Regions from separate parts of the Pseudoalteromonas sp. C8 genome, predicted to be linked through region 3. Evidence: predicted binding sites of a transcription regulator. Region 3 holds the regulator's gene; each other region holds the start of a gene.
What was found. The regulator LexA, encoded in region 3, represses DNA repair genes until DNA is damaged. The targets are predictions, from matches to a motif close to TACTGTATNNNNATACAGTA.
Positions count from the first base shown of each region.

Region 1 (3,707 bases), on a different contig from region 3:
TATTCTTCAGCAAATCCTGCTGGGCTTTTCGCTTTAAAAATTCTCATCCAGTTCCCACTCGAATTAATCAACACTCATCGTTTTACACGAATAACTGACTGATTGTACCAGACGAAGCATAACTAACAAGTAAAGTCAGGTATATTAATAAGCAAATGAGTAGAAATTAAAGATTAATAAATAATAAAATTTAGGTTTTTCTAATATAGCTACAATGTATAAATATACAGAGCAATATTCATTGTAGGTACATTGTAATTATTGGTATTTTTTATTTACACCATACCTAGCTGAATCAACTTAAAACACATAAGTACATTAAAAAGGAACACCTATGCAACAGAGCGTTCTAACCGCAACTTTAAAGAATTGATTAGGCAATGTACCAATGTAGTATAAGTAAGCGATATAACTAAGCTTATGTATCAATGGGAACTAAGTAGAGCGTCATGTAGCCTCTGCTGAGGCTGCATTGAGTGGTCAATAATTTCATCTTATAAAAAGCGACTTCGGTAGCTTTTTTTTCCTTTTTGTTGCCGCATACATTATCCTAGGTCATAATCTAACGTCTTATTTAAACGCGGAATTTTTATGAACTGGCTTGCCCAATTACCCACCCAACGTACCCCGTGGCTTTTATTTACAGCTATCGTTTTTTTACTTGAAGTGACCGCCCTTTTCTTTCAATACCAAATGGGATTGGCGCCTTGCATAATGTGCATATATCAACGTACAGCCGTACTGGGTCTATTAGGCGCAGGAATCGTAGGTTCGACTAAACCACAGAGCAAAGCAGTTCGTATATTAGCGTATGTAATTTGGGGTGTATCGAGTGTTTGGGGATATTTAATTGCTCGCGAGCATATTGATATGCAAACCACCACAGACCCTTTTGCATTTAGCTGTGAGTTTGAACCAAACTTCCCATCGTTTATGCCGTTACATGAATGGATACCTAGCTTTTTTCAGGCGACCGGGGATTGTGGAAATATAGATTGGCAGTTTGTTGGTTTGAGCATGCCTGCTTGGATGGAAATTATATTTGGGATTTTCTCACTAACACTATTTATTATAGTTATTGGCCGTTTATTAATTAAAAAGTCGATTTGATATGTTTACATTTTTTTCAAGCCAATTAGATGAGCTTAAACATCTAAAAGTACGCAAGCGCCAAGACGTAATAGCACTTTCTTTAAGTATGTTATCGCCAACTGATAAAGTGTTACTGCGTATTATTAAATTAATATTACTAAGTCCACTATTTTTAATATTCACGGTATTTAAAGGTTGGATATTAATCCCGTTTTTGATACTCGGCGGACTTTGCTACCCACTTTTAACAACACCTATTGAAATCAACTTTGCTAAAAAACACTTAAGCGATGCATTAAAACAATTTAATCAGGGCGCATAGCGCCCTGATTGTTATCTACTGCTATTAAAGTGAAATTTTCCCCTCTAATTTGGCTAATAGTTTTTTACCAATTCCTTTAACTTGCGATAAATCACTAACGCTTTTAAATTCGCCGTTTTCTTCACGGTAATCCACAATTGCCTGCGCTTTTTTCTTACCTATACCCGGTAGCTTAGCAAGCATATCTGCATCAGCATTATTTATACTAATTGTCTCAACTTGAGGCATTTGCTTAGTTACTTCCGATAATTGTGCATATACGGTAGTTGCAGGTAGTAAGCATAATAAGCTTATTATGAATAAATTTTTTAACGTTTTCATCAAACTTGTCCCTATTCTTCTTTTCTTAATTTTGAATGTTGCTTAGGAAAACCAAAAAGTAAGGAACTGAAAAGCTCATCATTTAAAGTGTACCTAAACGCATTATCACTATGATCCGAAATCCTGAAAATGCAGCTGGTACAACAAGTGATTGCTTAACTAAAGTAAAGTTACCGTTTTTTGTCAAATTTAAGACACCTAAAAATTAATACTTCGCGCTTGCAAATTTACGCCCAAACCATTACTGTACATAAAAACAGTAATCTAATGGTTTTTACAAACCACGGTGCCAAGCAATTTTGCAGGAGAAATCATGGCTGTTGTTGTTAAATATGTTGTAGAACGAAACGGAGTCGAGCGTATGACGTTTACTACCAAAAAAGAAGCTGATGCTTATGACAAGATGCTCGATATAGCAGAATCACTTGAGCTAATGCTAGAAAAGGTAGACGTACCGCTTAGTGAGCAACAAATTGAATCACTTGCTTTAGAAATAGCGAAAAGCAAAGATGACTTTATGACCATATTAAAGGGCGGCAAAGATCCAGTTGTTACCAAAGCGCCAGCAAAAAGTAAAAAGTCAGATAACGTTGCGTCAATTGAAGATAACAACGATAAAAAAGCAAGTTAACTCGTAGATTGCCCTCTCCTCGGACGGGACAAACTAAATAAAAAAGGGAGCAACTTAGTTGCTCCCTTTTTTATTATACCAATTCGCTTAATTAAGTGATCTATTTTGAGGGTGGAAAAACGTGTTGATAGCTAGGCAAAAAATTTGATATTTAGTTGTTCTAAATGATAATTTTTTAACGCCGGTAGCAACACGTTTAGCACCGCAAAATGATTAAGTATTATCGCGGATTGGTATTACTTACTACTCATTTTAAAATGAATAGTAATTGCTATTTAAAGCTCTTTTTCTACTTCATCAAATAAAGCAGTGATGTTTTGCTCTGGCTCTTTTGTTACTAAGCTAACAACAACAATTGCGATACTCGCTAAAATAAAGCCAGGTACTATTTCATACATAAAGCTACTTAAACTTTCACCATTAATAGTAAACGGACCATAAATCCAAACAAGCACTGTAAACGCACCTACTAACATACCAGATAAGGCGCCAGCAAAATTCATACGTTTCCAATAAAGGCTAAACAATACAAGAGGTCCAAAAGCAGCACCAAAGCCTGCCCATGCATTACTTACTAGGTCTAAAATAGAGCTATCTCTATCGTACGCTAAATAAATTGCAAACAGGGCAACAAATGCAACGCTAATTCGACCAACAGTAACTAATTCAAAGTCGCTAGCATCTTTACGTAAAAATGTTTTATATAAATCTTCAGTCAATGAACTTGAGCTTACTAGCAATTGCGATGAGATAGTACTCATGATAGCAGCCAAAATTGCAGCTAGTAAAAAGCCAGCAATAAGTGGATGGAACAATAACTCAGAAAGAATTAGGAAAATCGTTTCAGGATCTTCAACTACAATATTATTCTCATAAGTATAAGCAGCACCAAATATACCAGTACCAACAGCACCAAGGGCAGCAACAATCATCCATGTCATACCAATACGGCGAGCTTTAGGCATATCCTTAACACTACGTACCGACATAAAACGAACGATGATATGTGGTTGACCAAAATAACCTAAACCCCATGCCATTGCAGAAATAATACCTAATGCAGAGCCTGCTCCAATCCAGTTAAGCATATCTGGATTTACACTATGTAAAGTAGATTCCAGAGGTTGTTCAAGTAAAGAGTATGCAACAGTAGGCACTAGAATCAGTGCGATGAACATAATACAACCTTGCACGAAATCAGTTAAGCTAACCGCTAAAAAACCACCAAACAAAGTGTATAAAACAACGACACCCGTTGTAATGTATAAACCCACTTCATAACTTAGACCAAATGAGCTTTCAAACAATTTTCCGCCGGCTACAACACCAGATGACGTGTAA
Region 1 is NZ_WTKT01000021.1:73,694-77,400, reverse strand. It holds gene fadR (fatty acid metabolism transcriptional regulator FadR) at 1-47, opposite strand, end outside; gene dsbB (disulfide bond formation protein DsbB) at 592-1,110, shown strand; gene GQR39_RS17455 (DUF6170 family protein) at 1,112-1,414, shown strand; gene GQR39_RS17450 (helix-hairpin-helix domain-containing protein) at 1,439-1,735, opposite strand; gene GQR39_RS17445 (YebG family protein) at 2,049-2,366, shown strand; gene putP (sodium/proline symporter PutP) at 2,642-3,707, opposite strand, start outside.
Region 1: a site for LexA is predicted at 1,978-1,997, ahead of GQR39_RS17445 (YebG family protein). Genes of this name have one in related genera too.

Region 2 (3,707 bases), on a different contig from region 3:
GCTCCTAAAAAGAAATGGTAGTGCTTTTATAAAAGCATTAAAAAAGCCTGCACAAATTAAAATTTGTGCAGGCTTTTTTGTTAGCTATTAAGACAAAAATGCAAACTTGAAAACAAACAAGGCTGTTAATATCCAAACACTAATACTGACTTGATCTTGCTTGCCGCACAAGACTTTAACCGCCGTATAAGATATAAAACCAAGTGCAATACCGTGCGCAATCGAAAACGTTAATGGTGTCATTAGTAATACCACAGTAACAGGAATTGCATCGGTCATATCATCCCAGTTTACAAACTTTAAATTTTGCAGCATCAGAACAGCGACATATAAAATAGCGCCTGCCGTAGCATAAGCCGGTACCATTTGTGCAAGCGGTGCAAAAAACATCATTAGTAAAAAGCAGATGCCTACAACTACAGCTGTTAAGCCAGTACGTCCGCCAACAGATACACCAGCAACCGATTCTATATACGATGTAGTCGTAGACGTACCTAGCATCGCACCTGCAATTGTTGCTGAGCTGTCAGCACTTAATGCGCGCCCTAAACGAGGCATGTTACCTTTTTCATCAGCTAAACCTGCTTTTTGAGTTACCGCAACTAATGTACCCGAAGTATCAAAAAGATCGACAAACAAGAAAGCAAAAATAACACTCATCATTGATATATCAAAAGCGGCTGCAAAATCTAGCTGCATAAAAGTAGGCATTATTGATGGTGGCATAGCCATAACACCGTGATATTCAACAAGCCCCAAACTTAAAGCAATGCCAGTCACTAATAAAATACTAATAAGTACGCCACTTTTAAAATCGCGATATAAAAGCGCTGCAATTACAAAAAAGCTTAATATAGCCAATAACGGTCCTGGAGAAGTAATGTCGCCCAACTGCACTAATGTTGCCGGGCTTGAGACAATAATGCCTGCATTTTTAAGGGCAATTAATGCTAAAAAAGCACCTATACCCGTTGCGATTGCTCGCTTGAGCACCAGAGGTATGGCATTAATAATCCACTCTCTGACTTTAAATAAGCTTAAAAACAAAAATATACAACCCGACATAAATACAGCCCCTAAGGCGGCTTGCCAGGTATAACCCATTCCTAATACGACACCATACGTAAAAAAGGCATTTAGCCCCATACCAGGCGCTAATGCTAATGGATAATTAGCCCATAAACCCATTATAAAACAGCCTATCGCAGCTGCTATACATGTCGCTACAAATGCAGCCCCTTGATCCATCCCAGCCTCTGCGAGCATAGCCGGGTTTACAAATACAATGTATACCATAGTTATAAAGGTAGTTAGGCCAGCAACGCATTCGCGTTTAACTGTTGAATTATTTTCGCTCAGTTTAAATAAGGCTTCGAACATAATAAACTTGTGATAGTAAAAAGTGGCGAGATTTTAACATAAAAATTATCTTTTACAGGACATTTTACCTTGCTATATACTAAACTGTTAAAGTAGTTAAAATAATAAATGAACCAATATGCTTAAAACAACACCTTGTGAGCAAGACTTAGAGCAACAGCTAGATAATATTTTAGGTTTTGTTACTCAACCCGAAAATACCTCTGTGCCCGTTGATAATAAAAAAGATGAGCAAAGTACGTTAAATAAAGCCCTATATTATTTAAAAAATAATCAAGCTCCATTGGCTGCAAAATGGATGCGACTTGCTGCAATGGCGGGAAACCATAGAGCACAGTTTTATTTAGGTTTATTTTTTGTGAAAGGTGAAGGCGTGCCACAAAGTGTATTTCATGCTGTAGCTTGGTTAAGCTTAGCAAGTAGCCAAGGGTACGCCCCTGCCACTGCAGCGGTTACAGATATACGCAAACATATCGAAACTAAGCGATTTAAAGATGCTCAATGTTATGCGGCAAGTTTGTACGAACAAATCCACCAACTCCAGTTTTCTCATATGATCCCTCGCACGATTGAAAACACATAAGCTAGCTATGGCAGAAGTACTGTATGCAGTGTAAAAAAATACTGTATATGGTTACAAAGATAATCCTATACAGTATAAAACCCCAAAATGAAGACACTGCTCAAAAATTTATTTTTAGAATACCTTCTCAAAAATAATTCCATAACAATCTGATTAATAAAGAATTATAAATTAAAAAAATAAAAACAATGATCAAAAGCTGAATAACTGTACAAATAAATAGCATAAAAGGCTTGCACGAAAGCACTGTATAAACTACTGTATATGAATACTGTATAAAAACCCAGTGAGTGAAATTATGTTACAGCCTATTACCGTAAGAACAGTTAAAAGTTACCAACAAGATGAGCAAAGCGATTGCGTGAATTTGATTCAAATTGAAGATGAAATTTCAGCGACCTTTGAGCTTTTAAAAGTATTACACCAATACAATAGCTCTAATGCATGGACGTTACTAATTGCTCCAGATCACGTACCTAGCAAAGCTTTACTTGACTCATGCTCTATTGATACAAGTAAATTACTTGTTATTAGACAAAAGCACCTAGTAAATTTAGAGTATGTATTAAATTCTGCATTACATAACGGAAACTTTGCAGCGGTAATTACCTGGACCGATATAGTTAATAACCAACTACTTACGAATCTATCGTTCGATTTAAGTAAAACGAATACAAAACTATACTGTTTTACTAAAAAGTCTCAAACAACAGAGATATCACTCGCCCAATAAGCTTGTTAAACTAATGTTTTAGACTTTGTATTATTATTATGACTTCACTCAATACCACATTATGTTTTTGCAGCAGTGGGCACAATTATGCCGATTGCTGCGAGCCGCTTCACTTATCTGTTAAGCAAGCTGATTCTCCTGAACAACTTATGCGCTCACGATTCAGTGCTTATGTTATTAAAAATGCAGAATATGTTTATCAAACCTACGCAAAAGAAAAACAAGCTGAAAATCCGGTTAAAGAAATCAATGATTTTGCTAACAGCTGTCGATTTATAAATCTTGATGTAATTGGGTCAAGCCATGATGGAGATACCGGCACTGTAGAATTTAAAGCCCAATATTTTTATCAAAACTTATTTTGTGAGCTTCACGAAAAATCGCAGTTTATTAAAGAAAACACTCAATGGCGTTATTTAGATGGCACTATATATCCTGTTGAAGATATTAAAGTGGGCAGAAATGATAACTGCCCATGTGGTAGCAATAAAAAGTACAAAAAATGTCATAGCGTGTAATAAATAATCTTATTTAATGTTTATCACCTACAAGGTGTTTTTAAGTGGCAAAGTGATTTATTAGCTAGCTAAACTTAAAAACACACTTGGTTACGACCTTGCATTTTGGACTCATACATTTTTTCATCTGCGATCTGCAAGGTGTTTTTGTTATTTACGTACGGTTGTAGGGTTGCACCGCCAATACTAATAGTCACAAAGTCATATTCTGAATATCTGTGTAATATTCCTAAATCGACCACATTTTGTTTAATTTTATCAGCAACACAAATCGCACCTTCAGTGCTTGTATGCGGTAGAACAACTACAAACTCTTCGCCGCCGTAACGCGCAACAAAATCGGTTGGCCTTTGCAAACTATTAGTAATAGTTTGTGCAACAAGGTTTAAAACCGTATCGCCTTGCACATGACCATAAAGATCGTTGTATTGCTTAAAGTAGTCTATATCGATGAGTAATAGTGCGTAGTCGACTTTTTCTCGTAAGGCGCTTC
Region 2 is NZ_WTKT01000003.1:337,186-340,892, forward strand. It holds gene GQR39_RS05125 (hypothetical protein) at 1-21, shown strand, start outside; gene GQR39_RS05130 (NCS2 family permease) at 88-1,380, opposite strand; gene GQR39_RS05135 (SEL1-like repeat protein) at 1,499-1,963, shown strand; gene GQR39_RS05140 (SulA-like leucine-rich domain-containing protein) at 2,262-2,696, shown strand; gene GQR39_RS05145 (YchJ family protein) at 2,735-3,214, shown strand; gene GQR39_RS05150 (diguanylate cyclase) at 3,289-3,707, opposite strand, start outside.
Region 2: a site for LexA is predicted at 2,220-2,239, ahead of GQR39_RS05140 (SulA-like leucine-rich domain-containing protein). Genes of this name have one in related genera too.

Region 3 (3,707 bases):
TTTTGCATAAGTAGTAATATTCCACTTAGGCAAAAAAGTACGCTGGTTGCTGCAAAACTAATAAGCAGCGGATTATTAAAATCCTCTCGCTCATCGTAATCCATAATATGTAACATCCAAAAAAAGTCGAAAATTCGCCATAGTGTGCTGCGAACGGTGATAACTCTGCCGTTATTTTCTGACAAATACAGTGTTGTGTTAAATGTGTCGTCAAATTGTACCTGCCAAACATTGGTTTTATATCCAACTTCTCGCATACCTTGCTTTAGCAGTACAGCGCTTGTCACTTGAGCATCAATAAGTAAGTGTGCTTTAGCATTTGCGGTAATTTGTATTTTAGTTGGCGGCTCAAAAGGCCGGCCAGTTATACCGTTAAAGCTTTGCTGTTCATCTTTATTTATTACTGTAATTGTAGGTGTGGTTAAGAAGTTCTCAAAAATTATTTGTGTTGGATTAACCACCTGAGATGCAATATCGTCAAGGGAGGCAACATAATCAGCCTGCGTAAATGGGTTATTAAGAGTACGTGTTGCAAGATGCTCCCCATGAACTTTATCAAGAGGAATAGCGCTCATGACTAAACCACCTAATAGCCAAGCTAAAATTTGTAATGCGAGCAAATAACCGAGCCATTTATGTAACTTGCGAGCATACTTAAATATTTTTTTATTCATGTTTTAGTCTTATTATTTTTAGAGGCTAGTTTATTACATTAATGGGATTAGTTACTGCGACATTTTGTCGCAGTTTAAACTATAGCTTACTGTAATCATTTAAAAATAAAAAAGATTACACTTAAATTGCTAACATGACTTATTTGTTTAATTGAGCTGAGTGTTTGATATCCAGCTAGCTTTAAACGCTAAAAAATACTTAAAAGCTGCGAAATATCTATATAAAGTGGTTAATAGAGCATAGTTGATTTGGTATAACGGTAAAACTGCGTTAAAGTTTGCAATGAAATTATTAGAGGATAAATACGAAACGATGTCGGAAATTCAATTTTTAAATGTAGATCTTGAGCTTGAATCAAAGCAAGATATTAGTTTGCTAGTGGCAGACTTGAAAAAAGTCGCGACGATTTTACATTATGACAAAGACGAATACCGTCAATTAGCGCGTATTGAAGCAACAGGTGTAGTAAACACGCCTGACAAAGCAATAAACCATATATGTGAGCTTATTGAATCGTGTTCGCGTAACGCGCTAAAACAATGGTTAAGCTGTTCACGTAGAACGTTTGATATTGGTTTTGAATCAGGCACTTCACCTAAGTGCTTTAATCAAGCCTTAGATGCAGATACATTACTACGTATATCTGCGATTGGTGCGGGTATGGAAATTACAATTTACCCAATCGAAAAGTAACTATCTTCGCTCTACGACTGCTGCGGTCATTTTTGATACGCAGCACAGCTCATTGCGGCTATTTGTAATTTTTATTTCCCACACTGAACTACGTTTGCCAATATGAAACGCTCTTGCCGTTGCTGTTAAAGTGCCGTTGCGAGATGCTTTTAAATGACTTGCGCTAATTTCCTGCCCCACGCAGTAAAATTTTGTAAAATCGACAACAAAGTTAGCTGCATAGCTGGCAACTGTTTCGGCAAGTACAACGTTAGCACCGCCGTGAACCATTCCCATTGGATTATGATGCTCAGGAATTGCCGGCATAGTGGCTACTAAGTAATCATCACCAATTTCAGTGACTTCTATTCCCATGGTTTTCATTAATGTTCCTTGGCCATCAATGCCTTGTTCTAACTGCTTGCACAGCTCTAAAGTGATGGGCTGGTACCAAATACTCATAATGACTCCTTTGCTTTTTTAATCATTTATAAATCTAGCTTTAGTTATATCCCTAAAATGTACACAAGTGAAATTACTTTGGCTATTTTAAGGCTTAATTTAAATTTGCGATTTTTATTTAACTGTATATACTCACAGTTAAATGTACTGTATGGAAAACCAGTTGTATGCGACCATTAACGAACCGCCAAGCTCAAATACTCGAACTAATTAAAGTTTTTATTAAAGACACTGGTATGCCTCCTACACGTGCTGAAATAGCGCAAACATTAGGTTTTAAAAGTGCCAATGCTGCTGAAGAACATTTAAAAGCACTTGCTAAAAAAGGCGCAATTAAAATGAAACCAGGTGCAAGCCGTGGTATTCAGTTAATTGAAGAAGAAGAGCCAGAACAATTAGGTTTACCGCTTATAGGGCGTGTTGCTGCTGGTTCACCTATTTTGGCGCAAGAGCACGTTGAAAGTCACTGCAAAATCGATCCATTAATGTTTAAACCGGCTGCAGATTTTTTACTACGCGTTAACGGTATGAGCATGAAAGATATTGGTATTATGGATGGTGATTTACTTGCTGTACATCGTACTCAAACCGCTGAAAACGGGCAAGTTATTGTTGCCCGCCTAGATGAAGACGTAACTGTAAAACGTCTTGAGAAAGCGGGTCGTAAAGTATTACTTCATGCTGAAAACGACGATTTTGAATCTATTGAAGTAGATCTTGAGAATGAGTCTTTTAATATTGAAGGCTTAGCCGTTGGCGTTATAAGAAACGCTGATTGGATGTGACTTTAAAAATAGCTTTTAAACAAGCAGTTTTATAAATGCGTACTAATTAGTACGCATTTTTTGTTTTAAATTCGCACTAAAAATAGGGCATAAATAGCTCACTGACAATTTAAGCTGTAAACTTTTTTGCACTTATATTTTCCCCCTCCGAATACGTTAAACCCCTTTGTTTTGCTCATCTTTTGAACTTACTGTTACCTAGTTGGTTACTGATTTTTTATTAATTACTCAATATCACCTGATTGTTTTTTATACTAAAACTTGCTTGTTGTTCATTTTTTAGCTAATTATTAATGTGCTGAGCTAATAATAACTCACAGCTTTTTAGTTTTGAGAACACACAATATACACAAACCCGTTGTTGGCGCAGCAAAACCAATCAATATTAAATGAGATTGACTAAAAAAATAAAAATAACGAATTGGCGTTTAAGCCGTATGCCTCTTCGCTTTGCATTCGCAATAGCATCAAAGGAGCCGTCACATGGGTAAACTGACCTCTACCTTGTGGCTTATATTATGTGTTTTTTCGCACCCAGTTTTGGCTAACAGCCAATACAATATGCGCAAAGGCGTAACCGATATAAGCAATAATGTATATCAGCTGCACATGACCATATTTATAATATGTTGTGTGATTGGGGTGATAGTGTTCGCAATTATGTTTTGGGCACTTATTCATCACCGTAAATCTAAAGGGGCTGTACCTGCCCAATTTCACGAAAGCACTAAAGTAGAAATACTTTGGACTGCAATCCCGTTTGTTATTTTAATTGCTATGGCAGTACCAGCCACTAAAACCCTAATTGCAATGGAAGATGCCAGCAAAGCTGATCTCACTATTAAAATTACAGGCTCGCAATGGAAATGGCATTATGAATATATGGGTGAAGATGTAGAGTTCTACTCTATTTTATCTACCCCGCAAGATGAAATAGCGAATCTTGCAGATAAAAATCCTAACTACTTACTTGAGGTTGATAAACCTCTCGTACTGCCAATAAATCAAAAAGTACGATTTTTAATGACTTCTGACGATGTTATTCACTCTTGGTGGGTACCTGATTTTGCAGTTAAAAAAGATGCGAATCCCGGCTTTATAAACGAAACATGG
Region 3 is NZ_WTKT01000019.1:12,657-16,363, forward strand. It holds gene GQR39_RS16255 (hypothetical protein) at 1-674, opposite strand, end outside; gene GQR39_RS16260 (hypothetical protein) at 988-1,368, shown strand; gene GQR39_RS16265 (PaaI family thioesterase) at 1,369-1,809, opposite strand; gene lexA (transcriptional repressor LexA) at 1,977-2,594, shown strand; gene coxB (cytochrome c oxidase subunit II) at 3,078-3,707, shown strand, end outside.

Region 4 (3,707 bases), on a different contig from region 3:
TGTTTCACGCTCTTCACCAATAGCTGCAGCTACATTGTCGAGCCCTACTGGGCCGCCCATAAATTTTTCAATTATGGCGAGTAAATATTTGCGATCCATATAATCAAAACCACTTTTATCTACGTCAATCATATCAAGCGCTTGCTTAGCTACTTCGGCATTTACTGTACCGTCAGATTTTACCTGTGTGTAATCGCGTACACGCCGTAATAAACGGTTTGCAATACGTGGTGTACCACGTGAACGTTGTGCAATTTCGGTTGCGCCATCATCACACATTTCTAAACCAAGATAATGTGCAGAGCGCCCTACTATGTGCGACAAATCTTCTACAGAGTAAAACTCTAATCGCTGCACAATACCAAAACGGTCACGTAGTGGCGATGTAAGTGAGCCTGCTCGCGTAGTGGCACCAATAAGCGTAAATGCAGGTAAGTCTAATTTAATAGAACGCGCAGCTGGGCCTTCACCAATCATTATATCAAGCTGGTAGTCTTCCATTGCTGGATACAGTATTTCTTCAACTTGCGGGCTTAGCCTGTGTATTTCATCAATAAACAGTACATCGCCTTCTTCTAAATTAGTAAGTAACGCAGCTAAATCGCCTGCTTTTTCAAGTACAGGGCCGGATGTTGTTTTAATACTTACGTGTAATTCGTTGGCTACAATATTTGCAAGCGTGGTTTTACCAAGCCCTGGTGGGCCAAATATTAATAAATGATCGAGCGCTTCACCACGGGTTCGGGCAGCTTCAATAAAAATTTCCATTTGCTGCTTAACATGAGGCTGGCCTCTGTAGTCGGCTAAAAGTTTTGGTCTTATTGCACGATCTATAGAGTCTTCATTTGTTTTTTCAGTCGCATCAATTAAGCGATCCGCTTCAATCATGGGTTACTCACAACATTGATTTTAAAGATTCTCTAATAAGAACCTCAGTAGACATATCGGGCTTGCTTATCGATTTTACTGCTTTTTGCGCTTGTGGCAATTTATAACCTAACGCAACCAATGCCGATACGGCATCATCGGCTGCATTATTAGCAATTGTCGCATCGCTCATCGGCTCTATTACCGCGCTGTCACTAAATGGCGTAAATAAATCATTACCCCAATCTTTTAATCTGTCTTTCATTTCGAGTACTAAACGCTCGGCTGTTTTTTTACCTACACCCGGTAATTTAACAAGCGACGTTGAGTCTTCGTTATTTACACAGCTTACAAATTGCTTTGCCGACATGCCCGATAAAATAGCTAAGCCAAGTTTTGGACCAACGCCATTTGCTTTTAATAGCTCTCTAAACAAGGCGCGTTCAACTTTATTATTAAAACCAAATAATAATTGAGCATCTTCACGCACTACAAAGTGGGTGTAAACAATCGCGTTTTCACCAATTTTTGGTAAATCGTAAAAACAGGTCATTGGCATTTGTACTTCGTAACCGACACCACTTACTTCGAGTAATATTTCTGGTGGCTGTTTTTCGACTAAAATACCATTTAAGCGGCCTATCATAGTTATTTCCTTAAACGTCCTCTAACGGTTTTGCTTGCGCTACCCGCTAGTTTAATTAAATTTTGTTCTGAGTGAGCGTGGCAAATCGCAATAGCAAGTGCATCAGCTGCATCGGCCTGTGGCGTACCGGGTAGTTTTAAAATATTTTTTACCATGTGCTGCACTTGTGTTTTATCAGCGCCACCGTTACCTACTACTGCTTGCTTAATTTGCCTAGCTGAATATTCAAATACGGGTAAGTCGGCCATTGCAGCGCCAACAATCGCCGCGCCTCTAGCTTGGCCAAGCTTTAAAGCTGAATCGGGGTTATGCGCCATAAATACTTTTTCAATGGCAAAGGTTTCTGGCGAAAACTGCTCAATAAGCTGTGTAATGCCTTGATAGATCATTTTAAGCCTAACCGGAAAAGGATGATCGGCTAACTTAATACAACCACTGCCTAAGTATGTAAATTTAGAACCTTGGTGGGCAACAACGCCATATCCGGTCAAACGTGAACCAGGATCGATCCCTAAAATGATGGCCAAACAGCGCTCCATTGTTATTATTTTTAAATTACGCTAATAATGCCAGAGCACTGTATAAATTACCAGTACAAAGAAAAACAAAAATGCCCACGTATTAGGTGGGCATTTGCAGGAGCGTGTTAGTTTAAACTTACCCTAGGGCACGCACTAATCCTTGGGTGTTTTGTTTAAGTGTTCGGGCAATCATTAAATAGCCTAAACCAGCCACAAATACACCGCCAGCTACCGGACCAATAATCCATATATGCGGATGTAACTTACCTGCTAAATCAAACATTTGCTGCTGCACAATTAAAAGCGCTATATCACTAAAAAATGCAGCCACTAAGCCAGCTAAACCGCCGAGTAATAAAAACTCGTACAAGGTCGCGTTTTTAATCAATCGGCTTTTAGCGCCAAGTGTTCGCAGTATTACAATTTCTTGCATACGCTCACCTAAACTAGCTTGCACTTGCGATATAAGTACAAGCGCGCCACACAGCACAACAATGGCAAGTACAAAGCCAATGGCGAGTGATACTTGCGAAATAGTTGTTTGTATTTGCTTAACAAAGTTGTCAATATCAATCGCTGTAATAGTAGGGTAAGTACGCAATAACTGGCTAAAGTCACGCTTTTGATCTGGGTTTATACGTACCGACGAAATATACGTCGCCGGAAAATCTGCAAGTACATCTGGGCTTAAAATAATAAAAAAGTTAGGTTTAAGCGTGGCCCAATTAACTTTGCGCACACTGGTAATTTTAGCGTCGAACGATTGCGAACCAATTAAAAATGTAAGCGTATCGCCTATCTCAACATCTAAACGCTCAAGCATCGACTCCTCTACTGAGGCTTCAGCCATCGCATTTTCACCAAACCACGTGCCTTGTGTTACTTCATTTTGGTCAGGCACATCTTTAAGCCATGTAAGGTTTAGCTCGCGGCCAATACCTGCACGTGCTTCTTCGTCTTTTTTCTCGTTGTCTTGCAGCGATACAGAACGTGCTACCAACTCGCCGTTTACCGCATTTACGCGTCCACGAATAGTGGGATAAAACTCTGATACCTGAATATCTTTTTGAGCTAAATACTCATTAATTGGCTCAAGCTCATTTTGCGTAATATTAACTAAAAACGCATTAGGCGCATCGGCAGGAAGTTGCGATTGCCAATCAGATATCATGTCGTTTTTAAGTACCACTAAAAACAGCAGTAATTTAATCGCTAATGAAAAACTAATTAACTGTACCGCGTTCACATTTGCACGCTTTTGAATAGATGCAATTGCAAGCGACCAACTGTTACCTGGCTTAAGCCCTAATTTTCGACCGCCACCAAATATTAATTTAGATATCAAAAACAACACACCAATTAGCGCAAGTGTTGATATAAACAAAATAAGCGTTATTTTTATGTTGTTACTGAATAACCACATTAATAAAAACACGGTTAGCGCACTCATTCCTAAATGCACACGACTAACTGCCAATTTGTCACCTAAGTTACGGCGCAGCACTCTAAGCGGTGGAATATCAAATAAATCAAATAACGGTTTAATAGAAAACATAACGGCACAAATTACGCCAGTGCTTATAGCCACCAGCCAAGGTTTAAAGCCACCTAAAGGTAGCTCTGTGCCCATACTTTTTGATAAGTAACTTGTTGCTATTTCTTGCAAGCCATAA
Region 4 is NZ_WTKT01000007.1:169,737-173,443, forward strand. It holds gene ruvB (Holliday junction branch migration DNA helicase RuvB) at 1-888, opposite strand, end outside; gene ruvA (Holliday junction branch migration protein RuvA) at 896-1,513, opposite strand; gene ruvC (crossover junction endodeoxyribonuclease RuvC) at 1,516-2,040, opposite strand; gene GQR39_RS09000 (FtsX-like permease family protein) at 2,171-3,707, opposite strand, start outside.
Region 4: a site for LexA is predicted at 2,089-2,108, ahead of ruvC (crossover junction endodeoxyribonuclease RuvC). Genes of this name have one in related genera too.